3 regions of the Venatoribacter cucullus genome follow, and region 1 is predicted to be linked to each of the others. Evidence: predicted binding sites of a transcription regulator. Region 1 holds the regulator's gene; each other region holds the start of a gene.
What was found. The regulator FNR, encoded in region 1, switches genes on or off when oxygen is low (the NO sensors DNR and NnrR bind a similar motif). The targets are predictions, from matches to a motif close to TTGATNTANATCAA.
Positions count from the first base shown of each region.

Region 2: the regulator FNR is predicted to act here: its motif matches at 4,583-4,596, upstream of GJQ55_RS03785 (bacteriohemerythrin).
Region 3: the regulator FNR is predicted to act here: its motif matches at 7,714-7,727, upstream of hemN (oxygen-independent coproporphyrinogen III oxidase).

Region 1 covers NZ_CP046056.1:1,621,605-1,632,234, reverse strand. The annotation lists gene greB (transcription elongation factor GreB) at 1-71, opposite strand, end outside; gene GJQ55_RS07700 (hypothetical protein) at 191-649, shown strand; gene ttcA (tRNA 2-thiocytidine(32) synthetase TtcA) at 675-1,526, opposite strand; gene fnr (fumarate/nitrate reduction transcriptional regulator Fnr) at 1,608-2,375, opposite strand; gene GJQ55_RS07685 (sulfite exporter TauE/SafE family protein) at 2,448-3,110, opposite strand; gene ccoS (cbb3-type cytochrome oxidase assembly protein CcoS) at 3,103-3,309, opposite strand; gene GJQ55_RS07675 (heavy metal translocating P-type ATPase) at 3,312-5,738, opposite strand; gene GJQ55_RS07670 (FixH family protein) at 5,735-6,241, opposite strand; gene ccoG (cytochrome c oxidase accessory protein CcoG) at 6,347-7,753, opposite strand; gene ccoP (cytochrome-c oxidase, cbb3-type subunit III) at 7,973-8,908, opposite strand; gene GJQ55_RS07655 (cbb3-type cytochrome oxidase subunit 3) at 8,912-9,088, opposite strand; gene ccoO (cytochrome-c oxidase, cbb3-type subunit II) at 9,094-9,702, opposite strand; gene ccoN (cytochrome-c oxidase, cbb3-type subunit I) at 9,716-10,630, opposite strand, start outside.
Region 2 covers NZ_CP046056.1:770,216-780,845, reverse strand. The annotation lists gene GJQ55_RS03800 (HlyC/CorC family transporter) at 1-422, shown strand, start outside; gene metG (methionine--tRNA ligase) at 522-2,633, shown strand; gene GJQ55_RS03790 (SLC13 family permease) at 2,664-4,025, shown strand; gene GJQ55_RS03785 (bacteriohemerythrin) at 4,046-4,516, opposite strand; gene GJQ55_RS03780 (Tim44 domain-containing protein) at 4,735-5,577, shown strand; gene GJQ55_RS03775 (phosphatase PAP2 family protein) at 5,635-6,312, opposite strand; gene GJQ55_RS03770 (DUF3299 domain-containing protein) at 6,382-6,945, opposite strand; gene GJQ55_RS03765 (TonB-dependent receptor) at 7,116-9,284, shown strand; gene GJQ55_RS03760 (ABC transporter ATP-binding protein) at 9,347-10,036, shown strand; gene GJQ55_RS03755 (ABC transporter permease) at 10,033-10,630, shown strand, end outside.
Region 3 covers NZ_CP046056.1:1,022,088-1,032,717, forward strand. The annotation lists gene pta (phosphate acetyltransferase) at 1-1,367, opposite strand, end outside; gene GJQ55_RS04940 (acetate kinase) at 1,364-2,545, opposite strand; gene GJQ55_RS04945 (PilZ domain-containing protein) at 2,575-2,949, opposite strand; gene GJQ55_RS04950 (glucosaminidase domain-containing protein) at 2,951-3,745, opposite strand; gene GJQ55_RS04955 (hypothetical protein) at 3,835-4,164, opposite strand; gene GJQ55_RS04960 (GNAT family N-acetyltransferase) at 4,295-5,071, opposite strand; gene GJQ55_RS04965 (hypothetical protein) at 5,310-5,786, shown strand; gene GJQ55_RS04970 (TlpA family protein disulfide reductase) at 5,791-6,309, opposite strand; gene hemN (oxygen-independent coproporphyrinogen III oxidase) at 6,278-7,657, opposite strand; gene gyrA (DNA gyrase subunit A) at 7,941-10,595, shown strand; gene GJQ55_RS04985 (Wzz/FepE/Etk N-terminal domain-containing protein) at 10,608-10,630, shown strand, end outside.

The sequences.
Region 1 (10,630 bases):
ACCCGCCACAGCTCATCCAGCTCTTGCTGCAGCCGGTTAAAGCCTTCGCGGGTAATGAGTTTGGTCGCCATGCCGATAACCTTTGTGACGCTGAACAATGAATGCGGCAAGGGTAACATTGCCGGCGCGGAAACGGGAATGCCCGCCGCCCCTTTGCTATGCTGTCTGGTCTGGAACGCAGGAGAATCTTATGAAATCAGCGCTGCTTATGGGCTTTCTGGGCCTGTTGCTGATGCTCAGCAGCGGTAAGCTGTTGGCCGATCCGGCCTTTAGTGCCGTGTATAAAATGCCGGCGGATATTGAATGGGCCGATTCGCTCTGCCCATGGAAGTCGGCTACGGAGACGGGCTATTTGCGGCTGGTGCGCACCCTTGATGATGATCGTCACCGGCTGTTGGTGCAGTGGATCCGCAAGAGTATGAATGAACAGCCCGATGAGGCAGTTTCCACCCGTGTTATTGACGAGCTGGATCAGCTGTACAGGGTGCGCTTACAGCCGCCACAGGCGCAGTTACACCCGGATCATTGCGAGTTGAATATGGTCGCCGAAGATGTGGACAGTGAGCGGCGCTATCAGCTGCAGCTGCGTCTGAAAGGGCCGGGGGAATATCGGCTGATGGTGATTGAAAAATTACCGGGCGATCTGTAATCGCCCGTTTAAACCGATTGCTTAATTAATCGATCTGTACCACATCCAGACGGGTAAACAGATGGCCCTTGTCCTGTTTATCCTGCAGGGTGACAAAATCAAACAGTTCGCGGTCGCCCAGTTGCGACGGTGCCACATTGCACACAGCAGCAAAAATGTTTTCACTGCGGCCGGGCTGCTCACGCTCCCACTGCGCCAGCATGTTTTTAATGTTCTGACGCTGCAGGTTTTCCTGCGAACCACACAGGTTGCAGGGAATAATCGGGAAGCCTTTGGCTTCGGAAAAACGCTCGATATCGCTTTCTTTGCAGTAAGCCAGCGGGCGGATCAACACATGCTTCTGGTCATCGCTTAACAGCTTAGGCGGCATGGCTTTCAGTTTGCCGCCATAAAACATATTCAGAAACAGGGTTTCAATAATGTCGTCGCGGTGGTGGCCGAGGGCGATTTTATTGGCGCCAATGGTTTCGGCAAAACCGTACAGGGTGCCACGGCGCAGGCGCGAGCACAGGCCGCAGGTGGTTTTGCCTTCCGGAATAATTTCCTTCACCACACTGTAGGTGTCTTTTTCGACAATATGGTATTCGATGCCCAGGGTGCTCAGGTATTCCGGCAGAATATGCTCAGGAAAACCCGGCTGTTTCTGGTCCATATTCACCGCCACAATATCGAAGTGAATGGGCGCGCTTTTCTGCAGGCTGAGCAGAATATCCAGCATGGTGTAGGAGTCTTTACCGCCCGACAGACACACCATGACCTTGTCACCGTCTTCGATCATACGGTAATCGTCGATGGCTTTACCGACGTTGCGGCGCAGGCGTTTCTGCAGTTTGTTGAATTCGAGCTGTTGTTTGCGTTCGGTGATGGATTCGATCATGGCGGGCCCCCTGAATTGCGCCCGCTTTATAGCAGAACAAGAGCGGCGAAGGAACCTTCGCCGCAGAAGAGTCAGGGCCGTTTATTCAGCGCTGTGCGCTTTGCATTCGGCTTCCGGGTTCAGGCCAGCCATTTCCCGCAGCATATCCAGATCCTGCAGAATCACTTCCTTGCCCTGGGTTTCGATCAGGCCATTTTTCTGGAAGCGGGTGAACACCCGGCTGATGGTTTCCACCGCCAGGCCCAGATAGTTGCTGATATCGACGCGCGACATCGGCAGACGGAAGTGGTTGGCAGAAAAACCGCGACGAGCATAACGCTGGGAAATATCCAGCAGGAAGGAGGCTACGCGCTCTTCCGCGTTCTTTTTGCTGAGCAGCAGCATCATGTTCTGGTCGTGGCGGATTTCGGTACCCATAGTACGCATTAATTGTTTGCGCAGATCGGGCAGGTCATCGGCCAGGGTATCCAGCTGCGGCAGCGGAATTTCACACACGGTGGTGGTTTCCAGTGCTTTGGCGGTTAACGGGTAGCTGCCATTGTCGTAACCGGACAGGCCAACCAGCTCGGAGGCCAGGTGAAAACCGGTAATCTGTTCTTCGCCATTGCTGGCCAGGGTGTAGGTTTTCAGCGCACCGGTGCGCACTGCAAAGACGGACTGGAAGGTTTCACCCTGCTGGAACAATAACTGACCTTTCTGAATCGGGCGGCCACGACGAATAATGTCATCCAGCCGTTCCATGTCAGAGTCATTCAGTGACAGCGGCAGGCACAAAGCATTCAGGGAGCAGGTTTGGCAGTGTGGTTGGGTACCACGCAGCGGACTTTGAACAGCAGAAGTAGGTTTCATAGCGTCGTCCAATCGGTATCCGGCGGTGCGGAAAAAAGGCTGCGGGTATGTTCGGCACTATCTTGCACTATGTCAAGAATGAAACCAGACGGCAGCCCCGGTCCATAGACCAAAGACTATCAGTAACAGCGCTGCTAGCTGGCGTACTGCCGGGCGGTTCAGCCAGGGCGCCAGCACACTGCCGGCTAAGGTGCTGGCAAACAGGGCTGGCAAGGTGCCAATACCAAAGGCCAGCATGGCCGCCGCGCCCATGGCCGGTGAGCCGTTCGCAGCAACCCAGGCCAGGGTGCTGTAAATCAGGCCGCAGGGCAGTAACCCCCACAGCATGCCCAGCCGCAGCTGGTCGAGCGGCCGGGCAGAACTGATAAAACGGCGGGTGATGGGTTGCAGGGCATTCCACACCGGTTTGCCCAGCTGTTCAAAACGGGTCAGCACCATCCACCAGCGTGCCACATACAAGCCCATCAGAATCAGCATGACGGCGGCGATGCTGCGCAGCACCAGCATCAGGCTGTCGTGCAGGCTGCCCAGCCATAAGCCGGCGCTGCCCACCAGCAAACCGAGCAGGGTGTAGCTGAGCAAACGGCCGCCGTTAAACAGCAACAGTGTTTGCAGCTGGCGTTCGCCGGCCCGGCTGCCAATGGCCGCCGCAATACCGCCGCACATCACCAGGCAATGGCTGGAACCGAATAATCCCAGCAACAGGGCAGTTACTAACGACAGCGGCTCAATCATGGGATTTTGGTGGCTCGTTGGCGGTGTCTGCGGCGGCATCGGGTTTTTGGGGGGCGTGTTCATCGTCATCGAACAGAATACGGTGCGCCGGCGAGTCCATATCATCGAACTGACCGTGGCGTACGGCCCAGAAAAAGACCCAGATGGCGATACTGAGCAGTACAAAAGACAGCGGCACCATGGCCCAGAGTAAGTCCATATTTAATGCTCCTTGGTCGGAATGGCCTGCAGCCATAACAGACGCATGGCATTGGCAACCACCAATACCGAACTTAACGACATCCCGATGGCAGCTTGCCAGGGTTCTACCAGCCCGGACGCGGCAGCCGGCAATGCCAGCAGGTTGTAGCCGATGGCCCAGGCATGGTTCTGGGTAATAATACGCCGGGTTTTACGGCCCGTATCCAGACTTTGCAGTAATACTTCCAGCTGGCCGTTGGTCAGCAGGGTATCGGCATTGGTTTTGGCCAGGTCGCTGGCTTCGTTGACCGCCAGCGATAAATCGGCGCCCGCCAGTACCGGTACATCGTTAATACCATCGCCGACCATCATTACTTTTTCACCGGCTTGTTGCCAGGTGTTAACAGCCGCCAGTTTGTCGGACGGGGTCATGCCGGCGCGAACATCGCTGATGCCCAGTTCGGCGGCAACGCGGGGGCCGGATTCACCCGGGTCACCGGTCAGCAGCGAAACAGCGATGCCGCGCTGCTGCAATCCTTTCACCACGGTGAAGGCGCTGCGGCGCAGGCTGTCGTTCAGCTGAATCCAGCCCAGCGGTTGCTGGTCGCTGGCCAGCAGTAACCATTGGCCGGCGGTATCCGGGGCCGTGATGGGTTGCGACCAGGCAAAATCGGCACGGCCCAGCCGTACGGTAAGGCCCTGCCACTGGCCCTGAATGCCCTGGCCGGAAATCTGCTCCGGCTGGCTGACCTGTGCAGCGTCAATACCACTGAAGGCCCTGGCGATAGGGTGGGTGCTGTATTTCTCCAGTCCGGCGGCCAGGCTCAGCAGTTCGGTTTCGGAAAGGTCGGCTAAGGGAACGACCCGCTCCAGCGTTAGGCGGCCCTGGGTTAAGGTGCCGGTTTTATCAAACACCACCCGGTTAATCTGTGGCAGGGTTTCCAGTACATGGCTTTTGCTGATTAACAAACCCCGTTCGCGCATGGCGGCGGTGGCTGCGGTCAGGGCGGTGGGGGTGGCCAGCGCCAGCGCGCAGGGACAGGTAACCACCAGTACCGATAAGGCAATAAAAAAGGCTTTTTCAACGCCATCCGGCAGCCAGAATAAAAACACCGCCAGCGATACCAGCAACACCGCCAGTACGAAATAACTGGCCACCCGGTCGGCAATGAGCGCCGCGCGCGGCTTGGCCTGCTGGGCGCGGTCGAGCAGCCGCATAATGGTCGACAGCTGCGCATCGGCGCCGGTAGCCGTTACCTGCATCAGTAACGGGCTTTCCACGTTCATGGTGCCGCCGATTAAGGTATCGCCCACTTTTTTGCCCACCGGCATGTATTCACCGGTTAAGGCCGCTTCATCGACCGAGCTGCGGCCTTCCAGCACAATGCCGTCAGCGGCAATGGCCTGGCCGGGTTTTACCCGCAGAATATCGCCGACGTTAATATCGGTAGAGGCAATCAGGACGTCGTCACCGTTTTCTACCCGCAGGGCCAGGTTGGGCAGCAGGGTTAACAGGTTGTTGCCGGCCCGGCTCATGCGGTGGCGGGCGCGCATTTCAAAATAACGGCCAACCAGCAGGAAGAAGATAAACATACAGATTTCGCTGTAGTACACCTCCACGCCCTGGTTAAAGGTACTCCAGATACTGGCCAGAAACGCCAGCATAATGGCCAGCGATACCGGCACATCCATGGTTAAGTGGCGCGCCTGAATATCACGCACTGCCGCGCGGAAGAAGGGGGCGCCGCTGTAGAGGATGACCGGAATGGCCAGAATCATCTGTGCCAGCCGTAAAAACATTTCCCCCTCCACCGTCATATCGGCGTAGGTGGGAATGGCCATCATCATAATCTGCATCATGCCAAAGCCGGCCAGCGCCATACGGCGGATGGCCACTTTGTTTTCTTTCAGGCGGCTTTCTTCCTGCGAGGTGGCCGAAAAGGGCGTGGCTTTGTAGCCCAGCCGCAATAAGGCTTCGATCAGGCTGGATACTTTAATATCGGCCGGACGCCAGCGCAGAAATAAGCGGTGGCTGGACAGGTTGAGCAGGGCTTGTTCCACCCCCGGCAACTGCGCCATGCGGTGTTCAATCAGCCAGCTGCAGGCGGCGCAGCTGATGCCCTCAATAATAAAGGTGGCCTCGGCCGCATCGCCGTCCCGGCCAACAAATTGTTTCTGCAGGGCGTCGCTGTCGTAAAACAGCAGGGTTTCGCGGGCTTCGACGTTGTTGTTATCGAACACCGCCGGGGATACATCCGGCAATTCAGTACGATGCCGGTAATAGTCTTTCAGACCACTGGCGACAATGGTTTCGGCAATGGCTTTACAACCCGGGCAACACATAGGCTGGGGCTGGCCATCAATGATGGCCGTCCAGCGTTCGCCTTCGGTAACGGCTTCGCCGCAGTGAAAGCAGGAGGGTTGCGACGGCTTGGCAGAGGTGTTCATTGGGCGCTTAAAATAACCGCCTTATTCGCCTGGATAAAATCGGTGGTGCGTACGCGCCAGCCTTGTTCCGGGCTTTGCAGCCAGATATGGCGGCGCTGCGGCAACACCAGTTCGTTTACCCCGGCGTACTGGCCGGGGCCGATGCGTTGCAGAAACACATCCAGATCCTGCTCCTGCAGGGTGGGGTGAATCAGCTTCAGCTGCAGTGAGGCCGGCTCGGCTTCGCCGCTGAAATCACCGCTTAACTGCAGCACTGCATCGCTGCTGTTAAAGGTCAGCTCGGCCTGAATGTTCAGGGCAGTGGCTTTGGCGTCCACTTCCACGTTTTCGGTAAAGCTGACACCGTCTTTGTAATAGCTGTCGGAGACCAGCGAATCTTTGCTGCCCAGGGCCAGGTTCAGCATCACAAAACCCCAGATAACGGCCAGCAGCGGAATACCGGCTACCAGCAAGACCATGGGTTCTTTATAAAACGGAGTTACGGGTTCACGCTCGGCTTTCATAGGACTTCTGCACTGTTAAAAATGGCCCAAGTGTACTGATGGGGTACGCTGGAGACCAGTGCGGTTTTGTCAGGAATTACCCTGAAAAAACCGCACCGTCACGGCTTAATTAAGCGGGGCAATAAAGGTGTTTTTCACCCGTTTAACCACTTCGCCGGTATCGGCTTCACGCACCACAAAATACACCTCGTTGCGGCTGCTGGTGAGTTTGGCGCTGGCCGGATCAATTTCCAGCGTCAGCAGCACTTCGCGCACCTCGTTCACCCGCAGATCGTAGGTTTCCGCAGCATCCATGGTCGCGCCGTCCAGGCCTTCCACACTCAGGGTGTACGATTTCGGCGCCTGCGACATGTTAATCAGCTTCAGGGTGTAGCCGTTGGTAATGGTGTCATTCACCGTTTGCTGGTACAGCGCACCACGGCCACGTTCCACTTCCAGTTTGAACGGGGTACGGGTCAGCAGCACATAAGAAAACGCAGTCAGCATGGCCAGCATCACCACGGCATAGCCGAGCAGACGCGGACGCATAATATGGGTTTTACCACCTTCCAGTTCGTTTTCGGTGGTGTAGCGGATTAAACCTTTCGGCAGTTCCAGTTTTTCCATAATGGAGTCACAGGCGTCGATACAGAGCGCACAGGCAATACACTGATATTGCAGGCCATCACGGATATCGATACCCACCGGGCACACCTGCACGCACAGCGAGCAATCGACACAGTCGCCCAGCTGTTTCTGCGCTTCCTGGTCGGCTTCTTTTTTGCTGCGCTTGCCGCGCGGTTCGCCACGGTTGTAATCGTAGGAAACGGCTAAGGTGTCGCGGTCGTACATTACCGACTGGAAGCGGGCGTACGGACACATATAAATACACACCTGCTCACGCATCCAGCCGGCGTTGATGTAGGTGGCGACGGTAAAAAAGGCAATCCAGAAAAACGCCCAGCCGTTAATGTCGAGGCCCAGCATATTAGGCACCAGATCGCGGATGGGGGTGAAATAACCGACAAAGGTTACCCCGGTCCAGAAGGCAACCAGCAACCACAGGGTATGTTTAAGGGCTTTTTTGCGCGCTTTGGTGGCGCTCATGGGTTCTTTATCGAGCTTGATCCGGGCATTACGGGTGCCTTCCACACGCTCTTCGATCCACATAAAAATAAAAGACCAGGCCGACTGCGGACAGGTATAACCACACCAGATACGACCGGCAAGGTTGGTAATGGTAAACAGAGCAAAGGCAGAAATAATCAGCAGCCAGGACAGCAGCATAAAATCCTGCGGCCAGAAGGTAATGCCAAAAATATGGAATTGACGCGCCGGTAAATCAAACCAGACGGCCTGACGGCCTTCCCAGTTCAGCCAGGCGGTACCGAAGTACGCCAGCATTAATGCCCACAGAGTCCAGGTGCGCAGCTTCTGAAAAATCCCTTCAATTTCACGTACGTAAATCTTCTTACGCTTTTCGTACATGCTCTTGGTTTCAGGGGTAACGTTTTTAACCGGAATATTACTCATAGGGCAAACCACCTCGGTTGTATGCAATGCGGCGCTTTATGAAACCGAAGCCGGGCAGGGGATCCACAGCGCTTTCTATATAACGAAACGATTATATAGTTTTTTGGCAGGTCTAAAGTGAAAAAAGCGGCAGAATGCCGCCTTTTTCATGTTTTCTTGTCCTGGCTCAAAGGCCTCCGGACATACGCCTGCCGGGTTAACCGGCAGGCTTTTTTACCCTTACTGCTGTGCCGGAGCTTCGTTGGACAGCGAGTAAACGTAAGTGGCCAGCAGGTGAATTTTCGCTTCTGCGTTGTTACCCAGAATTTCCAGGTGAGCCGGCATGTTGCCATTACGGCCATGACGCAGAGTGAATTCGATCTGCTTGGAAGAACCACCGTACAGCCATACATCGTCGGTCAGGTTCGGAGCACCCAGCATCTGGTTGCCTTTACCGTCCGCGCCGTGACAAGCCAAACAGAACGCCTGGTACTGCGGAACAGCATTTTTGGCGGCGGCTTCATCGTGGCTTAAACCAGACAGGCTGCGCACGTACTGAACCATATCCAGAGTACCCTGCTCACCCAGGCTGGCTGCCCAGGCTGGCATGATGCCCTTACGACCGTAGGTCAGAGTGTGCTTGATGGCTTCCGGAGAACCGCCGTACAGCCAGTCTTCGTCGGTCAGGTTCGGGAAACCCAGCGCGCCTTTGGCGTTGGTGCCGTGGCACACAGAGCAGTTGCTCTTGAACAGGCGCTGACCAGACTGCAGGGCATCTTCGTTAGCGATCAGTTGCTCTACCGGTACGGCTGAGTATTCAGCGTACAGCGGAGCAATGTCTTTATCGAAGGCCTGAACCTCAGCTTTCCACTGGTTTTCAGACGACCAGCTTACCTGTTCGCCATCCACTTCAACGGTCAGGATGCCTTTGAAGTTACCCAGACCGTATACGCCCAGATAGGCAACAGCGAATACGATGGTGCCCCAGAACATCAATACCCACCAGCGCGGCAGCGGGTTATCCAGTTCCTGAATACCGTCGTAATCATGACCAGTGGTCTGGTCCGTTTCTTGTTTACGCTGGCCGCGGCTGGTGTACTGGATCAGTAAACCGCAACCAATGATGGATCCCAGTACGATGACGGTGACCCACACTTGCCAGAAAGTGCTTAACATAGCTTATTTACTCCGATCGTTATCGTCGTGCGCGGGCATCTCGTTATTGTCGTGAAACGGGATTTGCGCATCGTCATCAAATCTTTTCTTCCGGCTTGAGCCATAAGCCCACCAGAGGATTGCACTGAAGGCGATGAGGGCAAAAATACTGCCCAAGCCGCGCACGTCGTTAATATCCATGGGGATTACCGTTTAGTAGTTACAGTGCCCAGTTGCTGCAGATACGCAACCAGAGCTTCGATTTCAGGCATGCCATCAACAGCGTCTTTGGCCCCTTCGATATCGTCATCTGTATACGGTACGCCGACCATACGCAGAGCTTCCATCTTCTTCGGAGTCATACGGCCATCGACTTTGTATTCGAACAGCCAGGGGTAAGACGGCATGATGGACTCAGGTACCACGTCGCGCGGGTTGTACATGTGCGCGCGGTGCCATTCATCAGAGTAACGGCCACCCAGGCGAGCCAGGTCAGGACCGGTACGCTTGGAGCCCCACAGGAACGGATGCTCATATACGTGCTCACCGGCGGTGGAGAACGGGCCGTAACGCTCAGTTTCAGCGCGGAACGGACGTACCATCTGGGTGTGACATACGTGGCAACCTTCACGGATATAAATATCGCGGCCTTCCAGCTGCACCGCCGTCAGCGGCTTCAGACCTTCAGCCGGCTTGGTGGTGTCTTCATGGAAGAACAGCGGAACGATTTCGACCAGACCACCCCAGCTCAGGGCGATCACGATCATCACCACCATTAACGGCAGGCTTTTCTCAATATTGTCGTGCTTAATCATGTCTCACTACTCCTTAAGCCTGAGCTGCTGCAGCATTGCCAGCTTCTTTGTTGGCAGCGCGGACAGTCATATACACGTTGTACGCCATAATCAGCATACCCAGCAGGAACAGGGCGCCACCGATTACACGCACCACGTAACCACCGTGAGACGCTTCAACCGATTCAACGAAGCTGTAAGTCAGGGTGCCGTCGGCGTTTACTGCACGCCACATCAGACCCTGCATAATGCCGTTCACCCACATAGAAGCGATGTACAGCACAGTACCGATGGTGGACAGCCAGAAGTGGGTGTTGATCAGCGGGATAGAGTGCATCTCACCGGCTTTGCGACCAAACATAATCGGGATCAGGTGGTACAGAGCACCGATAGACACCATCGCAACCCAGCCCAGAGCACCGGAGTGAACGTGGCCAATGGTCCAGTCAGTGTTGTGAGACAGCGCGTTGACAGTCTTGATAGACATCATCGGGCCTTCGAAGGTAGACATACCGTAGAAAGACAGAGACACCACCAGGAAGCGCAGGATCGGGTCGTTACGCAGTTTGTGCCAGGCACCAGACAGCGTCATCATACCGTTGATCATACCGCCCCAGCTTGGTGCCAGCAGGATCAGAGACATAACCATACCGGCAGTCTGAGCCCAGTCCGGCAGTGCGGAGTAGTGCAGGTGGTGACCACCGGCCCAAACGTAGATGGAGATCAGCGCCCAGAAGTGCACGATGGACAGACGGTAAGAGTAAACCGGACGGCCAGCCTGCTTCGGCACGAAGTAGTACATAATCCCTAAGAAGCCTGCAGTCAGGAAGAAACCTACTGCGTTATGGCCCCACCACCACTGGACCATGGCGTCGATGGTACCGGCGTAAACAGAGTACGACTTGGTCAGGGAAACCGGTACGGCCAGGTTGTTACCGATGTACAGGAT
Region 2 (10,630 bases), 850 kb from region 1:
CGCTGCACACCCAGCTGTTCAACTTCCAGAAAAACAAACGCCGCATCGCCCTGGTGGTGGATGAGTACGGCGACGTTCAGGGTATTTGCACCCTGGAAGATATTCTGGAAGAGATCGTGGGTGAGTTTACCACCGACGTGGTGGCCGCCAGCTCACCGGATGTGCATCCGCAGGAAGACGGCAGCTATGTGGTGGACGGTGCGGCTTATGTGCGTGATGTGAACAAAGCACTGAAGTGGAACCTGCCGACCGATGGCCCGAAAACCATCAGCGGCCTGATTGTGGAAATGATGGAGCACATCCCCGACTCCCCGGCCTGTCTGCGTATTAACCAGTACCGGGTGGAAATTCTGCAGATCAAAGACAACACCGTGCGTGCCGCCCGCGTCACCATTGACCCGTCCTTCCGTTACGACGAATAAACCAGAGTGCCTCTTAACCTGCCTGCGGTGGCCCATCGCGGGCAGGCCTTAAATTCGCTACAATGCCGCCTTTCCTTTGAGCAACCGTAGCGAATTGTCATGACCGCACCGAACCCTCGTAAAATTCTGGTAACCAGCGCCCTTCCCTATGCCAACGGCTCCATCCACATGGGCCATATGCTGGAATATATTCAGACGGATATCTGGGTTCGTTTCCAGAAAGCCCGTGGCCACGAGTGTTACTACGTTTGCGCCGACGATGCTCATGGCACCGCCATTATGCTGCGTGCCGAAAAAGAGGGCATTACTCCGGAACAACTGATTGACCGGGTAAAAGCCGAGCACGAAGCCGATTTCGCCGGTTTTCAGGTGGCCTTCGATAACTTTCACAGCACCCACAGCGAAGAAAACCGTTATTTCTCCGAGCGGATCTACAAAGCCTGCCGTGATAAAGGCCATATTGCCGTACGCAAAATCAAACAGCTGTACGATCCGGTGAAAGAGCTGTTTCTGGCCGACCGTTACATTAAAGGTGAGTGCCCGAAATGTGGCGCTGGCGACCAGTACGGCGATAACTGTGAAGCCTGCGGTGCCACCTACACCCCGGCTGAACTGAAAAATCCGTTTTCCACTATTTCCGGCGCCACGCCGGTGGAAAAAGAATCCGAGCATTACTTCTTCAAACTGCCGGATTTCCAGCAGTTTCTGAAAGACTGGACCCGCTCCGGCACGCTGCAGGACGAAGTGGCCAACAAGCTGCAGGAATGGCTGGATTCCGGCCTGCAGGAATGGGACATCTCCCGCGATGCGCCCTATTTCGGTTTTGAAATTCCCGATGCCCCGGGCAAGTATTTCTACGTTTGGCTGGACGCCCCCATCGGCTACATGGCCAGCTTTAAAAACCTGTGCGACCAGCGCGGCGATATCGATTTTGATGCGTTCTGGAAAAAAGGCTCCGAAGCCGAGCTGTACCACTTTATCGGCAAAGACATTATTAACTTCCACGCGCTGTTCTGGCCGTCGATGCTGACCGCCGCCGATTACCGCACCCCCACGGCGGTCAATGCGCACGGTTTTGTAACGGTAAATGGCGCCAAAATGTCCAAGTCGCGCGGTACCTTTATTAAGGCCCGCACGTTCCTGAACCATTTAAACCCCACCTATTTGCGCTATTACTTTGCCGCCAAGCTGGGTGCCAGCGTCGATGATTTCGACCTGAATCTGGAAGATTTTGTGCAGCGCGTGAACGCCGATCTGGTCAACAAACTGGTGAACATTGCCAGCCGTACCGGCAATTTTATTGCCAAGGCCAGCGGTGAATTAAGTGCCACCTGTGCCGAACCGGCCATGGTGCAGGAATTTATCGACGCCGGCGACCAGATTGCCGGGCACTACGAAAAACGCGAATTCAGCCGCGCCATGAAAGAGATTATGGCGCTGGCCGATCGTGCCAACGAATACATTCAGGATAAAGCCCCCTGGGCCATGAACAAGGAAGAAGGCCGCCAGCAGGAAGTGCAGGAGGTGTGCTCGGTGGCGCTGAACCTGTTCCGCCAGCTGGTTACTTACCTGGCGCCCGTGCTGCCGGAAATTGCGGCCAAAACCTGTGAGTTCCTGAACCTGGAAAACCTTAACTGGGAAGCCCGCCGCAGCATTCTGACCAGCCACAAAATCAATAAATTCCAGCCCATGCTGGCGCGCGCAGAAATGGACAAAGTAACCGCCATTCTGGAAGAAACCAAAACCGAGCTGGAAAAAGAAAACGGTGGCGTACAACCAGCGGCTGCCAATCCCGCTGATAAAAAAGCGGACAAAAAAGCCGATAAAAAAGAGAAAGCGAAAGGCCCTGCCCTGCGCGACGACGGCAATGAAGTGATCGCCGACACCATCGAATTTCCGGATTTTGCCAAAGTGGATCTGCGCATTGCCCGCATTATCAAAGCGGAGCATGTGGAAGGCGCCGAAAAGCTGCTGCAACTGACCCTCGATATCGGCAACGGCGAAACCCGTAATGTTTTCTCCGGCATTAAATCGGCTTATAACCCGGAAGACCTGAACGGCAAGCTGACGGTCATGGTCGCCAACCTGGCCCCACGCAAAATGAAATTCGGCTTATCAGAAGGCATGGTGCTGGCCGCCGGCCCCGGTGGCAGCGATATTTTCCTGCTGGAACCCCACGAAGGTGCCCAACCGGGTATGCGGGTGATGTAACCCGCCCCCGGCCTGTTTAGCGGAGAACCTATGAGCTTATCAGTACCGGCGGCGCACATCCGCCGCAAACGGATCATTCTGGCAGTCGATGTACTGTTGCTGATTGCCCTGCTGAACCTGCTGCCGTTTGAGCCGAAGGTGGTCACAGGCCTCAGCATGCTGATTTTTATTGCCGTGCTGTGGCTGACCGAGGCTATTCACGTCAGCATCACGGCGCTGCTGGTGCCGGTGCTGGCCGTCTTGCTGGATGTCTTTCCCACCGGCAAAGCCCTCAGCAGCTTTGCCGACCCCATTATTTTTCTGTTTTTGGGTGGTTTTGCCCTGGCTTCGGCCCTCAGCACGCAGGGATTGGATAAAGCCATCGCTGCGCTGGTGCTGAACTTTGCCCGTGGCCGCCTGGCCGTTGCCGTATTGTTGCTGTTTGCCGTGGCTGCCGGACTGTCCATGTGGATCAGCAATACCGCTACAGCGGCCATGATGCTGCCGCTGGCATTGGGGATGCTGAGCCAGCTCGACCGTGAACATAACCAGAACACCTGGGTTTTCACCCTGCTGGGCATTGCTTACTGTGCCAGCATTGGTGGTATTGCCACCCTGGTTGGCAGCCCGCCCAATGCCATTGCTGCGGCCCAGACCGGCTTAACCTTTATGGGCTGGATGCAGAAAGCCCTGCCGCTGACCTTGCTGTTATTACCAGCCGCGGTACTGGTTTTGTATATGGTTCTGAAACCGGATTTAAGCGCCCGCGTCGCCGTAGAAAAAACCCAGGTACAGTGGACCCGCCAACGCCAGCTGACCCTGCTGATTTTTATTGCCACCGTACTGTGCTGGATTTTCAGTGCGCCGCTGAACAAGCTGCTGGGTGGGTTATCGTCCTTTGACACCCTGGTGGCCATTGCCGCCATTATTGCCCTGGCCATCAGCGGCGTGGTGGGCTGGAAAGACATAGAGCGCACCACCGACTGGAGTGTACTGCTGCTGTTCGGCGGTGGCCTGTGCCTGAGTGCGGTGCTGAACACCACCGGCACCAGCCTGTTTCTGGCCAATAACATCGGTGCGTTACTGGATCAGGCCAGCCCGGTACTGGTAACGCTGGTGATTGTTACCTTCGTGGTGTTTCTGACTGAATTTGCCAGCAATACCGCCAGTGCCGCGCTGCTGATTCCGGTCTTTACCGGCATTGCCGGCAGTATGGGCGTGGATCCGGTGACCTTAGCGGTATTGATTGCAGTCTCAGCGTCCTGTGCCTTTATGCTGCCGGTCGCCACCCCGCCCAATGCCATTGTATTTGGTACCGGCCAGGTACCGCAGCAACGGATGATGCGCACCGGTATCTGGCTTAACCTGCTCTGTATTGGCCTGATTAGCGGCTACGCCACCCTGTTCTGGTAAGCCTGCCGGCAGGGCGGCAGTTAACTGGTGGCCGAGGAACTGCCAAAGATTCTGGTCAGTGTGCTTTCGATCCAGCTTTCATTGCTTTTCAGGCTCTTTTTCACCAGCGGCACGTAGTCCACGTCTTCGTGGCGAATATGCTGAATCAGCCAGGCCAGCAGCGCTGTACGCACGCGCCGGGCAATGCCGAAAGGGTCGCGGCCGCTTTGCAGTTCATGCTGCATACGCACCACTTTTTCCTCAAAACGCCGGTGTACCGCCTGATGCGCCTCCAGCAGCTCATAGCCTGCCTTTTTCATCAGCTGCTCTTCAAAGGCAAAGTGGTCAAAGGTGTAATCGCGCAGACGCTCCAGCACATCCGCCACTTCGGCCTGATTTTCGGCAATAATGGCGTGCGTCAGATCGTTGATGTAATCGACAATACGGCGATGCTGCGAATCAATAATCTCAATACCCAGGTTCAGATCCTGTGTCCATTCAGTGATTTCCATACGTCCTTTTCCCTCTTATCAGATGGCGTATCCTTGCCGAGTCTAGGCAAGCCAGCAAAACACGCGTTGACCTGAATCAAACCCACACAAAAATAAAGGCTTTAATCGCCGGCACAGGTGTGCGCCCCGGCTTTACGCTTCCTGCCTAAGCCGCAGGTGACTTTTACTCAGCCCTTACCTACCATGGGCATCATTTTTTGACCTGCATAGAGGACCTTATGAAAGCCTTCTGGACATTGTTTTCCGTACTGATTCTGACCTTTGGTATTGCCCACCAGGCCGATGCCAAGCGCTTCGGTGGCGGTGGTTTCGGTAAAAGCAAAGCCGTACCCACGCAACAACGTCAGGCCCCGCAAAAGCAGGATCAGGCTCAGCAGGCAACACCGGCAGCCGGCGCAGCCGGTAAAGGCATGCTGGGCGGACTGATGGGGGGGTTACTGGCCGGCGGAATTTTCGCTTACCTGCTCGGCAGCGGTGCCTTTGAAGGCATTCAGTTTATGGACATCCTGCTGATTGCACTGGTGGGCTTTGTACTGTTCAAACTGCTGCGTCGCCGCGCGCCGCAACCCGCTGCCGCTTACGCACCCGGTGCGCAAAGCCCGGCCCAGCCGCAGCAACGCCAGGCGTTTGATATGGGCAGCATCGGTGATTCTGCAGCAGCCGCACCGGCCAGCACCGCGGTGATTGATCTGCCGGCCGGCTTTGATCAGCAGGCCTTTATTGAGGGTGCGCTGGAACATTACCGCGCCGTACAGAGCGCCTGGAACAGTGGCAACCTGGACGTAATTGCCGAATACGTGAAACCAGAACTCTTTGCCCAGCTGGCCAACCAGCGCCAGCAAATGGACAGCGCCCCGCAAACCGACATTATCGACCTGAACGCCGAAATTGTGGCCGCAGGCACTCAGGGCAACAGCGCTGAAATCAGCCTGTTGTTCCGGGGTTTAGCCCGCGATGCCGGCGAGCAGAGCGAAGATGCCGTCTTTGATGTCTGGCATCTGGAGCGCGACCTGAGCAAAGACAACGCACCCTGGTTAATTGCTGGTATTGAAGCGGAATAATTGCCGTTTTACAGGTAAACAAAAAGGCGCCGCGGCGCCTTTTTTTATTTGCATTTCTTATCGCGTAGCCGGTTCCTGAATCCGGCTGTGGCCCAACAACCACCAGCTGAAACCCCGGTAAACGAAGTAGCAGATAAAGCCGGAAACCAGGGTGTCGCTGAGAAAATGCCCGCCCTGCACAATGCGCCCGGCACTGGCCAGTGAACCGACAACAATACCGGCCCACAACCAGCTGCGACGCCGGAAAACCCAGGCAAAAGCCATTAGCCAGAACCCCATTGCGGAATGCCCGCTGACAAAGGATGTACAGCTGCGCTGGCACTTTTCAGACACAACAAAGGCCGGCTCAAAGGTTTCCGTACCGCCGAACTCCTGTACTGCACGCGGCCGCGGACGCTCGAACACTTCTTTAAAAACACTGTGCACCAGCAACCCCGGCCCCGCCAGCAACCCCACCAGTAAAAAGACCCAGATCCGGCGCTGAGCTTTATCAATGCCATGCTTTACAAAGGTCATGGCCACGGCCGCCAGCAACAATGGCACGATAAAAAACGGCCCATAGCGCAGCAATTCATAAATCGACATAACAACGGCATTGTCATTCATCGGCCAGCTGTGGCTGTCAGGGTCGTAAAACCAGCCACTGACCCACAGGTCCAGTTGTGGAAAAACCACAAACAGAAACGCCACCAGGGCAAACAGAATCCAGTCGGCGTGCTGTTTCAGCAACAACATAAATCACTCACTTTCAGAGGTAAAACGGCGCACAGGATAACGGTTTTTATACCGCCCCGCACAACAAGACTATTCAGCCGGCCCGATATACAGCTCGATCTTATCCACCACCATGCGGTACGCCGAGGTGGCCAGCTCGTTGGTTTTAAGATCGGTGTACAGGGTGCCTTCAATCCAATAGGGGTCGTAGATGGTGTCCATATACACCCCTTTCTTGCTTTGCATCAGGATGATCTGGTTCGGTGGTGGCGGCGGCAGGTGAATGCAGGCGCCGTAGTAAGGCACCAGGAAAAACTCGGTTACCACCTGCTGATCATCAAACTCCAGCGGCACCACAAAACCCGGAATGCGGATTTTTTTGCCGTTGTACTCGGGCCGTACATCAGTGGACTGCAGCGCCCGCTCCCATTCGTTCTGCGGTTCTTTGTTAGCCGACTGCTCCACCGCTTTTCCCACAGCAGCGGCAACCTGATCTTCCAGCGAGCCTTCTTCAATACTCAGCAGATCTTCGGGCGGGTTCGACAACGCCTGTAAATCTTTCGCCGGCAGCAGCTCCATAAACTCGATGGTTTTGTAGGGTTGCGCCTGCAGCGGCAGCGCCAGGCTGAGCAGTAAAAGCAAAAATCCACGCATAAAGACTTCCCAAACTGAAAAGTTATAATATAACATATCGTTCAAATGGCCGATCCGGCCGATTGATTCATTGTTGTGACTATAAATGAAACCAGCCGCACCACCTATGTGGCTGCTGAATTTTGTGCGCTGCAATGGTCTCCTGTGATGTTCATATTTAAGGGTTTTGTATGTTCCAGCCGTTTCAATCCGGTTACCGTCGTAATGCCTTGTTTCTGGCGATCTGTGCCACCACCAGCAGCGCACAAGTTGCTGCTCATACAACAGAATTAGATACCTTAGTGATCAGCAGCGCTAGCCAAGGTTCGGTTTACGATGTTGCCCAACCAGTCACCGTGCTGGATAAAAATGCTATCGACAACAACAGCGGAACCTCTTTGGGTACCTTGCTGGAGAGCACTCCGGGCATTGCCAACTCGTCATTTGGCCCGGGTGTAGGCCGACCGGTTATTCGTGGCATGAGCGGCAGCCGGGTAAAAATCCTGCAGAACGGCAGTGATACCGGTGATACCTCTGCGATGAGCTCCGACCACAGCCCGATGAGCGAAGCCAGTGCGGCGGAACAAATTGAGGTCATCTATGGCCCGGCAACCCTGTTGTATGGCGGTGGTGCGATTGGTGGTGTAGTTAACGTCATTGATCGCCGCATTCATGAACAACCCGGCGATGGCATCAGTGGAGAAGTCGGTGTTAAAAGCAGCAGTGTCGACAGTGGTTACAGTACCGATGCAGTACTCGATCTGAGTAAAGGCAACTGGACACTGCACCTGGATGGTTTCAAACGCGACTCTGACAATTACCGCAGTGGTAAAAATGGTCGCGTTCCTGCCGGTAACAACAGCGGTCGCATTGCCAACAGCAACACTGAAGGCAAGGGTGGCGCGGTAGCACTCAGCTGGGCCGATGGTGTGAATGGCTTTGTTGGTGGCAGCATCAGCACACTGGAATACGATTACGGCGTACCCAGCCTCGACGATGATCAGTACCGCGTTGTCCCCAAACAAATCCGCTACGACTTAAAAGGCGCCTGGCGTCCGGCTGCGGACTCGGCGTTCCACTGGATGGAAGAATGGCGTACTGAACTGTCCTACACCGATTACGAACATGATGAAACCGAACCCGGCGAAGTGGTTGGTTTATTCCAACAAGAAACCTGGGAATTGCAAAGCCGTATCCGTCATCGCGCTATTGGCCAATGGCAGGGTACGTTCGGTATTCAGTTAGAGAAGCAAGACCTTGGACTTTGTCACAGCCACGGTGGCTGTGATGATATCGCTTCCTTTGGCTCAACTGGATGGGACGGATTGGAAGGAGCGAACTTCAGCACTGATGTTAACGGTACCTATCAGTTTGCTCACAGCACCCCCATGCCGCTCACCACCACAGAACAGGCTGGGGTATTTTTGGTAGAACAACGTGATTGGACCCATGGCACCATCGAGTTGGGCGCACGGATTGACCACATTAATATCAGCACCGATCCTGACCCGATTGAATTTACGGGTACCCATGACTATCGCCACCAGAGCAGTTATTACGATGACAAAGAGTTCACTCCTGTCAGTCTGTCAGCAGCCGGCACCTGGGTCTTGTCTGAACAACAACGCCTGGGCCTGAGCCTGGCACGGGTACAACGCGCTCCGGAAGTGTATGAGCTGTACTGGAACGGTGATCACCACGCCACCTCCTCTTTCCAGCTGGACAACCCGGATCTGGATGTCGAAACAGCCTGGACCATCGACCTTAACTGGCTGTATCAGGGTGACCGTAACAAACTGCAGGCGGCGGTATACCACTACCGCTTTGACGATTACATCTATAACGAAATAAAAGAGATTGAGCATAACTATGGACGCCCATGTGGTAACACTGGCGATCCCTTCCACTGCGATGACGTCTACCGTTATGAACAGAGCGATGCCCGCTTTACCGGTGCGGAGTTCAACTGGCAGCATAACCTGACCAACACCTGGCATGTGGATATTGGTGGCGACGTGGTTAAAGCGGAACGCACGAATGGTGAAGATCTGCCGCGCACCCCTCCGGCCAGTATGCTGTTAGCGCTAAATTGGGAGCATAATGGCTGGGATCTGCGCGCCGAAGGTCGTGCCATCTTTACCCAGAATGACACCGCACCAAACGAAACCAGAACCAGTGACTTTATGCTTCTGAATGCTTATGCGGCATACAATATGCCAATCGGTGGCAGCGAGTTAATCTGGCATCTGGCGGTACAGAACCTGACCGATGAATACGCGGTCAATCATGTGTCATATCTGAAACAAGCCGCGCCGCTGCCGGGCCGTAACCTGCAGGCCGGTGTGCGCTGGCGTTTTTAACGCCGGCCAGGCACGGCTGATACAAGCACGGTAATAAAGTACGGCCAATAAAAGGAACCGGCATGACGGACGCGTTATTAGAACTGAACAACCTGCAGCACCAGTGGCCGGGGCAGCCCCGGCCGCTGCTGCACATTCCACACTTCTGCCTGCAGGCGGGCGAACGCCTGTTTCTGCACGGCCCGTCCGGTTCTGGCAAATCCACCCTGCTGCAGATTATTACCGGTCTGCAGTGTCCCAATAGCGGTTCGGTAACTCTGCAGGGAACATCCTTGTGGCAACTGAGCGCTGCCCGGCGTGACCACTGGCGCGCGCGCCAGCTGGGGTTTATCAGCCAGACGCTGAATCTGCTGCCCTATCTGACCGTGGAAGAAAACCTGCAATTAATGCTGCATTTTGCCGGCCAGAAAGCCGAGCCGGCCTGGCTGCAGCATTTGTTAGGCAGCCTGAATCTCACCGGCCAGCGCCAGCAGCGGGTCAGCCAGCTGAGCATTGGCCAGCAACAACGGGCCGCCATTGCCCGCGCACTGGTGCACCGGCCAGCGCTGATTATTGCCGATGAACCTACCTCGGCGCTGGACGACGACAATACCGCCGCCTTTATGCAGTTATTGCTGCAGGAATGCGCCGATACCGGCGCTGGCTTATTGCTGGTCAGCCACGATCAGCGGCTGCGCCAGTATTTCAGCCGGGTGTGCAGCCTGCAGGAGTTGCAGCAGCCAGCGCAGACGATGCAGGAGCAGCCGGTATGATGTTGTGGAAAGTCGCGTTACGCAGCCTGCTCACCCGCAAGCTGGCGCTGAGCCTGGTCATTCTGGCCATGGCACTGAGCCTGTCGGCTTTATTGCTGGGCCGCAGTGTCAGCCAGGAATTACGCAGCAGTTTTAACAGCAGCGTCAGCGGCACCGATTTAATTGTCGCGGCCCGCAGCCATCCGCTGCAGGTGGTGCTGTACTCGGTGTTTCGCCTCGGCACGCCGACTCAGGCCTTGTCGGCAGAACGCTGGCAGGACATCCGCAACCTGCCGCAGCTGGCCTGGCAATTTCCGCTGGTGCTGGGTGATTCGCACCGCGGTTATGCGGTGATCGGCACCAATGACGATTATTTTCAGCATTTCCGCTACGGCCGCCGCCAGCCGCTGGTCAGCCAGCAGGGCGACGAACCCGCCTTTAACCACCCGCTGCAGGCCATTATTGGTGCCAGCGTGGCGCGCGAACTGGGCTACCGGATGGGCGACCATCTGCTGCTCAGCCATGGCAGCCACCAGCACAGTTTCCAGCACCATGATGAACTGAGTTTTCAGATCAGCGCCGTGCTGGCGCCCACCGGCACACCGGTCGACCGTT
Region 3 (10,630 bases), 600 kb from region 1:
CCGGCGACGTAGTTCTGGCGCACGCTGGCGGGGGCAATCATCTGCAGCCCGTCGGGCAGTTCCACTTCGTTGGCCTGGGCTATCTGGACGATGCGTTCCGGGTCTCCCAGTAACACGCAGTTGGCAATACCACGGCTCTGACAAATCGCCGCAGCCTGAATGGTGCGGGGTTCTTCACCTTCCGGCAGCACAATGCGCTTGTTGGCCGCGCGGGCTTTTTCCACCATCTGATAGCGGAACGCGGCCGGACTGAGGCGGCTGGCATGGGGTTGCCCCAGTTGCTGCATCAGGGTGGGCATGTCCAGATGGTTGGCCACGGTTTCCATAATCAGCTGGACGCGGTCGGCGTCATCAATGGCGACCTGGGTATCCATGTGGGTCAGCTGCTGCGCCGTGGCAAAGGTATCGAGGTGGGTCTGCAGCACCGGAATGCCGGTTTGCAGCGCGCTGCGGCACAGGTTGATCAGGTTGTCGGCCGGTTTGATGCCGTGGGTCAGCAGCAAGCCGGCCAGCGGGGTGCCGTTGGTGGCGGCCATGGCGGCGGCGACCAGAATATCGTCGCGGTCGCCGGGGGCAACCAGCAGGGTGCCGGGGCGCAATACGTCGATCATATTGCCCAGCGAGCGGGCGCCCATGGCAATGCGCATAACCCGGCGGGTGTCGAGTTCGCCGGCGTTCAGAATCTCGGCATTCAGGGCGCGGGCGACATCCAGGGTACGCGGGCTGATCAGCTCGGCGGTCCAGGGAATGGTACCCAGCAGCGGACAGTTATTCAGTTTCAGCTGGCTGAAATCTTCGCTCTGGGTGGCCGGGGTAACTTCACCCACCGACGGGATGCCGGTATGGCGCGGGCCGCGGCCGGCTTTGTTAATCACACAACCGAGCAGATTGGCCTGGGCTCCGCCAAAGATACCCAGCTGGATTTTCAGCTCGGTCTGGACCTGCTGGACGGTGCGGTTACGGCCGCTGGCAACCAGCAGAATTTCAGCATTCAGGGCCTTGGCAATTTCGGCGTTCAGTTTGGCGGTGTAAGGTTCGCTGCGGTCCGGTACCAGGCCTTCAATAAGCACCACGTCGCAGTCGCGGCTGGCAATGGCATGCAGGGCGACGGTGTCTTCCAGCACCCGGTCGAGCATGCCGTCACTGACCCGCTGTTGCACCAGATTCAGGTGCATGGGGTCGGGTGTCTGCAGATGCAGCAGGGTGCGCACCAGATGGGTAGAGCGCTCGCTGGCGGCATAGCCGGGCGCTACCGGTTTAACAAAACCCACTTTCAGACCCTGCGCGTCAAGCGCCCGGATTAACCCCAGGCTGATGCTGGTTAAGCCACTTTCCAGCCCGGTGGGGGCAATAAAAATATTGATCATAAGGCCTCGGTCAGCTGGTAAGTATCCAGCGCAATCATGCGTTCTTCATCGGTCGGAACGACCAATACCAGTGGTGATCCTTGCTGGGTAATGCGGCCCTGGTCATCACCATGTTGCTGGTTCAGGCTGCTGTCGAGGCGGAAGTTCCGGTTACGCCAGGCGGCCAGAATCCGCTGACGCACTCCGGCGGCGTGCTCACCGATACCGCCGGTAAAGACCACGGCATCGATATCGGCCAGCGACACTGACAAGGCAGCAAAACTGCGCGCGACGCGGAAGCAGAACACATCGATGGCGCGCCTGGCCGTGGCGTTGCCGTCGGCCTCCGCCTGTAACAGGGTGCGCATATCGTTACTGAGACCGGATAAGCCTTTCAGACCGCTGTTGCGGTTGAGTTCGTGCATGCATTGTTCCAGCGTCAGGCCACGGCTGCGTTGCATGTGTTCGATCAGGCCGGGGTCAATATCGCCACAGCGGGAACCCATCACCAGGCCTTCCAGTGGGGTTAAGCCCATGGTGCTGTCGACGGACTGGCCAAAACGAACCGCGGTGGCGCTGCAGCCGTTGCCCAGGTGGGCAATCAGCAGATTGGTTTCTTCGACCGGTTTGTGCAGCCGGCGGGCCGCTTCCTGAGTAACGTAGCGGTAACTGGTGCCATGAAAACCATAGCGGCGTACGGCATCCTGTTCATACCAGTCATAAGGTACGCCATACAGGTAAGCCGCTTCCGGAATGCTCTGGTGGAACGAGGTATCAAAAACTGCAATCTGCGGAATGCCGGCAAAGAGTTCACGGCACAGTTCAATGCCCTGCACATTTAACGGGTTATGCAATGGGGCCAGGGCCGATAAGCTGGCCAGATCGGCCAGGTTGCTGTCGTCAATAACGGTGCTGTGTGCAAAACGCTCACCGCCATGTACAACCCGGTGGCCAACACCGCGCAGATTGCCAAGCCAGGGTTGCGCCAGTTGCAGAAAGGCCTGCATGGCGCTGCGGTGGCTGGCGTGTTCGCCGAGAGATTGCTGATGTTCCAGTTCGCCCCGGATGCGGATGGCAGAGCCGGGTTCATTCAGGCGTTCGGCCAGTGCCGTAAGGGCAGGGTGGGCGGCGGTGGCGGAGGTATACAGGGCAAATTTTACCGAAGAGCTGCCGCTGTTAATAACCAGTACAGAATCCATGTGTATGTTCCCGGGTAAGTGGAGCGGTGTCAGGCTGCCTGTGGGCGCTTCAGACCTTGCTCCAGTTGATGCAGTACGGAATAGGCCGCGCGGCTGGCGCCGGCAGGCATGTCGCCAAGGGTAAACTGAACGGCGTAACGATAGTGGCCGGTATGTTCATCACCACGGATGATGCGGGCGGGGACCGCCTGCAGGCGGTGATCATGGCTGGCCAGATTCAGCAACAGGCGCTGGCCGGGCTTCAGCCTGAGATCGCTGAGCATGGTCAGGCCGCTGATGGCAAAGTCGCTGACGGTGGCCGGCTGGGGTTTTTTCGGGCGTCCAAACCAGTTGAACAGACAAAATTCGAGTTTTAACCGGCCAGCAGGTTGGCGCTGACGGAAACGACGTTCGGCTGGTTGCACTTTATTCCCCGGAAGCAGAATCAGAATCGCGCTGATTGTCGCCGCCCGGAGAGGTTACGTCAAAGCGTTGCAGCTGATTAAACTCAATCATCTGCTGAATTTCATCAATATAGTCCTGGCCGCGCTCGGAATAGCTCTGTAATCCCTCGCTGAGGGTAATACCGCTGGGGTAACCCTGTTGCTCCAGTTCCTGCAGGCGTAATTCACGCAGTTGCCGGTAGCTTGGGTGGCTGTTGAGGTTGCGCATATAGCTTTCGATGGATTGCAGCGGGTCAGCAAAAGCGCGTACTTCATGGCGTGCATCGTCGCCCCGGCCTTCCGGAATCAGGCCGCAGCCTTCACTGAAACACCACTGGCCGAACAGGTTGTTGCCGTCGCGGGCAAAGCGTGACGTGCCCCAGGCCGATTCGTTGGCGGCCTGCGCCAGTACCAGCGATGGCGGAATAGCATTCACGCGGCGCAGCAGTAAGTCCTGCTGTTGTTCCGGAATATCGGTGGTAATACGGTATTTTTCCAGCAGGTGCTGCAGTTCCTGCTGTTCGGCTGTGCTCAGGCTGTCGGGTTCCAGCAGCCATTTTTCGGCCAGCGCGCGTTCAGCCAGAATGCGGCTGTTGGCTTCCTCAACCAGCGGCAGCAGGTAATCGAAAAATGCCTGCTTTTTTTCTTGTACATCATTGATGGTGGAAAAATCGGGCATGGGCGGCACGTCGAAGGACGTGGCCGGGCCGGCGGTGTGCTGGTCTGGTTGATCACAACCGGCGAGTATCAGCAGCAGACTGAAGAGTATTTTTTTCATCGGATAGCAGTTTTGTTTGCGATACCGCCTAGTGTAGCGGATGGATCTCATCCGCCATTGAACCTGAATGTCCGGAAATGTCAGGAAGTTTACAGATGCAGATGGTGATTAAAGCGTTTCAGCAGGCTGGATAGCTGCTCGGCCGTACGTTGGCGACGGGTCAGGCCGTGGCAGGCCAGCTGGAAATCTTCCAGAGTATGCAGCAGTTCATGAGGGCTTACGGTGATTACTTCGTATTCATAATGGTGATCCTGCACGCTGATCTTCAGCAGCTCCATATATTCGTTGGTCAGCAGGCGGATAAGGTTGAATACCTGATCTTTGCCGTCACAGGTGTTGGCTTCCCAGTAGGTGTCTTCCAGAGTCTGCAGCAGATCCCAGATGAGTTCGCTGGCCTGGCTGATGGTGATGCTGGTCATAATGCTCCCGCTGTGGCTTAGGTAACTGCCGTTAAGGTTAGCTGATAATTGCGCCCGGGGTGGCTGATCTGCGGCAAGGGAAGAGAAGGAAAAAAAGGCGGCCTGAGCCGCCTGCATTAAGCGCCGCCGGTCAGGCTTCGGCGCGGGTAAAATGACGCAGGTAACGCTGGTTCATATCCTTACGGTCCAGCAGAATCAGGGCATCGGCGACGTTAAAGGCTTTATCGAGGCAGGGCTCGCCGCAGACTTTCAGGCCAATACGCAGATAGGCTTTTAACAGGGGAGGCATCAGCGCCTTGCCGTCCAGATCGGTGTCGACCGTTGGCATCGGGACTTTGGGGGTGGCGCGGAGATGTTCCGGGGTGAAGTGATTGTCACGCAGATGGTTCACAATGGCGACAGCACGGCTGTAGCCATCGCGTAACGGGATACTGGCGCAACCCATCAGGTAATCAATGTTGTGGGCGGCCATAAACTGGGCGATGCCGGACCACAGCAGGCCAATGACGGAGCCGCTGCGGAATTCGGTATCTACGCAGGTGCGGCCAATTTCCATATAGCGCTTACCGGGCAGTAAAATGGCGCTTAAATCAAACTCGGTCGCGGAGTAGAAACCACCGGCTTTGGCCGCCAGTTCGTTGGTAAGAATGCGGCTGTAACCCACCACGCGATCATTGGCGATGTCTTTTACGATCAGATGCAGACAGTATTCATCAAAATGATCCTGATCCAGCCCCTGTTCGCTGCCGCTGACGGCGGCGCCCATATCTTCAGCAAAGACGCGATAGCGTAAGGCCATGGCCTGGCGGATTTCAGCCGGGTCCTGAGTAACCCGGGCCACTAGAGTGGAATCGAGTATGTCAGCCTGAAGCTGATGCTGCTGTGCAGTGGCTTGCTGCATGGTCATATCCGTTCTCGTTAAGGTAAGGGGAATCTAAAACCGGGCTGTGACATTTGCATGACAATCCCCGACAATCCCCGACGTTCGTCTGATGGCGCGCTATGCTAAGTGACCGGGAGGAATTATGAAACCGTTGATTGTTACACTTCTGTTACTTTTTTCTGTGTCCGTTCCGGCGCAGCCAGGCTTGTCAACAGCGACTGCGGAAGCCGTGATACGGGCGGCTCTTAAGGCGGAAACGCTGATGTGGAGCCCCTTTCCTTTGCCTTATGAGGTCGACCGCTCGCAGACCACCACGGACAGTGTGCTGCTGGAAGCTTTGTATAAGCATGGGCAGGTAACGCGGGAAAGTGAACTGCGGCTGGCCGGTGAAACGGTCAACGGGCGCTCACGCAAAGTGGCTCAGGCTTTATGGATATACCGTTACCCGGAAGGGCGTGCAGAAGATACGGGCGAGGGCTTTTATTACGGCCGGCCGGAATTGCTGCGCATTGTCGAGCTGTCTGCCCCTTATCTGGTCGGCGAGTATTACTACGCTGAGGCCTTTATTCAGTGGGCGGCGGTGGATCTGGAGGCCTGGATTCAGGATCCGGCCTTACGTACGGCCCGGACTTTGCGGCGCAGTCTGGAATCCCGGACCAGGCCCTTTGAACGGCGGGTGTATCTGCAGTTTGATGGACAGCAATGGGGCTTCTGGCGCGGCCAGCCGGGGCAGCTGTGACGGGTTAGCGGGTACGCAGTAATAACCCCGGCGGGGTGGTAAAACCGCGGTCGCGGTGCAGTACCTTGCCATCACGGCCGACCACGTAATAGCTGGGAAAGGCATCGATTTGCCAGCGCTGCATGGTGCCTGCTGTGCCCAGTAATACTTCCCCCTGAAAACCACTGCTGCGGACAAAGTCTTCCACTTCGGCCTGGTTTTGCCAGTCCAGAGCGATAACCACCACGCGCAGGTCATCGCCGGACAGCAGATTCAGTGACGGCATACTGACTTTGCACACCGCACACCAGGGGGCGAAAAAATACACCAGAGTTTTGTTGTGTGCGGCAGGCCATTGCAGGGTGCCGGTTCCTGCCGGAACAGCGGGCAGCGTTTCTGCCGGCGCCGGTTCACCGCTGTTCAGCATATGGCGGCTTAGCCACAGACTGAATCCGGCAACCAGCATCAGCACCAGTGCCATTTCAGCCAGCCAGCGGCTGCGCCGGCGTGGCTCAGATGGCACGGGAGAAGCGGTTTTGCTCATGCTGCTGCAGGTAAGTATCAAAGGCCATGCAGACGTTGCGTGACAACAAACGGCCGCGCTCGGTAATACGGATACCGCTGGCGCTGATTTCGACCAGCTCGTCTTTGACCATGGGTTCCAGCTCGGTCAGGCTGGCAGCCAGTGCCGCCCGGCTGTCGATGCCAAACTGCTGATCCAGAACAGCAAAATCGACACCCAGATGGCACAGCAGGCCGCTGATCACGGCCCGGCGCAGACGATCGTCAGCACTGGTATGCAGTTGCTTCATGACCGGCAGCTGGTCCAGCCCCAGGGCTTCTTCATAACCGTCCATGGTGGTCTGGTTCTGCAGATACCAGTCACCGATCTGGCTGATGGATGAAATGCCAAAACCGATCAGGTCACAGTTGCCGTGGGTGGTGTAGCCCTGGAAATTACGGTGCAGTTTGCCACTGGCCTGAGCCCGGGCGAGTTCATCATCCGGCTTGGCGAAGTGGTCCATACCTACATAGTGGTAGTTGGCTTCCGAAAGCTTGTTAATGCAGTGCCCCAGAATCGCCAGTTTTTCACCGGCATCGGGCAGATCTTCGGCGTTAATACGGCGTTGTGGTTTAAAGCGTTCCGGCAGGTGGGCGTAGTTAAACACGGACAACCGGTCCGGGCTCATGTCCACAATGGCATCCAGGGTGCGGTCGAAGGTTTCCAGGCTCTGGAAGGGCAGGCCGTAGATCAGATCCATATTGATGGAGCGGAAACCCAGTTCTCTTGCTTCCAGCATTACCGCGCGGATCATGCTTTCCGGCTGAATACGGTTAACGGCTTCCTGCACTTTATGTTCGAGGTCCTGCACACCAAAGCTGATGCGGTTAAAGCCCAGCTGGCGCAGCAGTTTCAGGGTGTTGGGGCGCAGTTCACGCGGGTCGATCTCAATCGAGAAATCGGCATCAGCGGCGGTGCTGAAACGGAACTGTGAGCGCAGAAATTCCATCAGCTCGGTCAGCTGCTCATCGGTCAGAAAGGTGGGGGTGCCGCCGCCCAGGTGCAGCTGTTCGACCGGGGCGTCGCCCTGCAGCAGCGCACGCTTCATAAGGATTTCCTGTTTCAGAATCTCCAGATAGGGCGCTGAGCGGCTGGTGTCTTTGGTAACAATCTTATTGCAGCCACAGTAGTAGCAAACATGGCGGCAGAACGGAATGTGCAGATACAGCGACAGCGGTTTGGCCGGATCACGCTGGGCAAAGGCACTGCGTTCATCGGCATCGCTGACGGCAGGTTTGAACTCGACCGCGGTCGGGTAAGAGGTATAGCGCGGGCCGGCTTTGTTATAGCGCTGGATCAGCAAGGGATCCCAGAACAGAAATTCACTCATGGTCGTACTCACCTGATAGTTGCAGGAATGCTACCGCATTGGTGCCGGTATTGTTATTGCCCCATATCAATTCTGCCGGCGCGGAGGGGGTAGGTGGCGGCTCCTGATGGTGTAGGCCGATGTCGCCGGACTCGCTAGGTATCCTGTTGATTTATGGTATGATTCGGGCCTTTATTGGCAGCCCGCCGGAAGCCCTTGCAGGCCCGGTGGTGCACCAACCACAAGGACAGAGTCACCTGCTACAACCATAACAGGGTGATTCCAGACGACGGGCCGGGTATCTATGGGTGAGTTAGCCAGAGAAGTTCTTCCGATTAACATTGAAGACGAGCTGCAGCAGTCTTATCTCGATTACGCCATGAGCGTGATTGTGGGCCGGGCGTTGCCAGATGTGCGTGACGGTCTTAAGCCGGTACACCGCCGCGTTCTGCACGCCATGAACGTGCTGGGTAACGATTGGAACAAGCCCTATAAAAAATCTGCCCGTGTGGTGGGTGACGTGATCGGTAAATACCACCCGCACGGCGATTCGGCGGTGTATGACACCATCGTGCGGATGGCGCAGGACTTCTCCATGCGTTACCGGCTGGTGGATGGTCAGGGTAACTTTGGTTCGGTCGACGGCGACTCTGCGGCGGCTATGCGTTACACCGAAGTGCGGATGGCTAAAATCAGCCACGACATTCTGGCTGATATCGACAAAGAAACTGTGGACTGGGTGCCCAACTACGACGGCACGGAACAGATTCCGGCGGTTATGCCGACCCGGGTGCCAAACCTGCTGGTAAACGGCTCCTCCGGTATTGCCGTGGGTATGGCCACCAATATTCCGCCGCACAACCTGACGGAAGTACTGAACGGCTGTCTGGCGCTGATCGATAATCCGGAATTGGATATCGATGGCCTGATGGAATATATACCCGGCCCGGATTTCCCGACCGGTGCTTTTATCAACGGCCGTGAAGGCATCGTTGAAGCCTACCGCACCGGCCGTGGCCGTATTTACCTGCGCGCCCGGCATCATTTTGAAGAAGACGACAAAAACGGCAAAGTCTCCATCATCTTCACCGAGATTCCGTATCAGGTGAACAAGGCCCGTCTGATCGAAAAGATCGCCGAGCTGGTGAAAGAAAAGAAAATCGAAGGCATCACCGAACTGCGCGACGAGTCTGACAAAGACGGTATGCGTATTGTGGTGGAACTGCGCCGTGGCGAAATGCCGGAAGTGGTGTTGAACAATCTGTTTGCGCAAACCCAGCTGCAGGGCGTGTTCGGTATTAATACCGTGGCGCTGGTCGACGGTCAGCCGAAAATTCTGAACCTGAAACAGCTGCTGGAAGCCTTCGTTAAGCACCGCCGTGAAGTGGTGACCCGCCGGACCATTTACGATCTGCGCAAAGCCCGTGAGCGTGGCCATTTGCTCGAAGGTCTGGCGCTGGCGCTGGCCAATATTGATCCGGTAATTGAACTGATCAAAAAATCCCCGACTGCCGCCGAAGCCAAAGAGCGCTTAATCGCCACGCCCTGGGCGCCGGGTGATGTGCTGGATATGCTCGAACGTGCCGGTCCGGATGCCTGTCGTCCGGATGATCTGCCGGAAGAATACGGTTTCCGTAATGGTTCTTACCATCTGTCACCGGCTCAGGCACAAGCCATTCTGGATCTGCGCCTGCAGAAGCTGACCGGCCTTGAGCACGAAAAACTGATTGAAGAATACCAGCTGAAACTGGAAGAAATTGCCGGCTTCCTGGAAATTCTGGGCAGTGCTGAACGCCTGATGGAAGTCATCCGCGAAGAGCTGGTGGCCATCCGGGAAGAATACGGCGATGCCCGTAAGACCGAAATCATGGCGCAGAAACGCGACCTGACCATGGCCGACCTGATTCCGGAAGAAACCCTGGTATTAACTCTGTCGCACGGTGGCTATGCCAAAACCCAGCCGATGGATGCTTACCAGGCGCAGAAGCGCGGTGGCAAGGGCAAGTCAGCGGCCAGTGTCAAAGACGAAGACTTTATTGAACGCATGCTGGTGGTGAACAGCCACGATACCGTGCTGTGCTTTACCGACGCCGGCAAAGTGTACTGGCTGACCGTGTATGACATTCCGCAGGCCAGCCGTAACGCCAAGGGCCGGCCGATTGTGAACGTGCTGAACCTCGGCGAAGGTGAGCGCATCACGGCTATTTTACCGGTGCCTGAATACCGCGAAGACCGTTTCGTATTCATGGTCACCGCCCGCGGTACGGTAAAGAAAACCACGCTGGACCAGTTCAGCCGTCCGCGTTCAGTGGGCCTGATTGCCTGTGAACTGGACGACGGCGATCATCTGGTGGGTGTGGCCATTACCGACGGCAGCCAGGATATTCTGATGATGTCCAATGCCGGTAAAGCGGTGCGTTTCAAAGAGTCGGATGTCCGTGCCATGGGCCGTGGTGCCCGTGGTGTGCGTGGTATCAAACTGAATGAAGGCCAGCGCGTAATCTCCCTGATCGTACCGGAAGAAGGTGGCACCATTCTGACCGCGTCTGAGCGTGGTTACGGTAAGCGCACCGAGGTTACCGAATTCCCGACCAAAGGCCGTGGCACCCAGGGCGTTATCGCCATGGTGGTGGATGACCGTAACGGCCCGCTGGTCGGTGCCGTACAGGTATTTGATGGCGACGAAGTGATGCTGATCAGCGATCAGGGCACACTGGTGCGTACCCGGGTGAACGAAGTATCGGTGCTGGGCCGCAACACCAAAGGCGTGACGCTGATTAAAGTCGATGCCAAAGAAAAACTGGTGGGTGTGGAACGTATCTGCGATACCGATGAAGAAGATGCCGATGTGCTGGATACCGAGGGTGTTAACCCGGATGCCGCAGAGCCGGGAATGAATGGTGCAGACGATGCTGCAACCAATAACGACGTAACAGAAGAAAGCGATAACGAGGAATAAGGAATGGAGCCCATGAATCAGGGACAGTACAACCA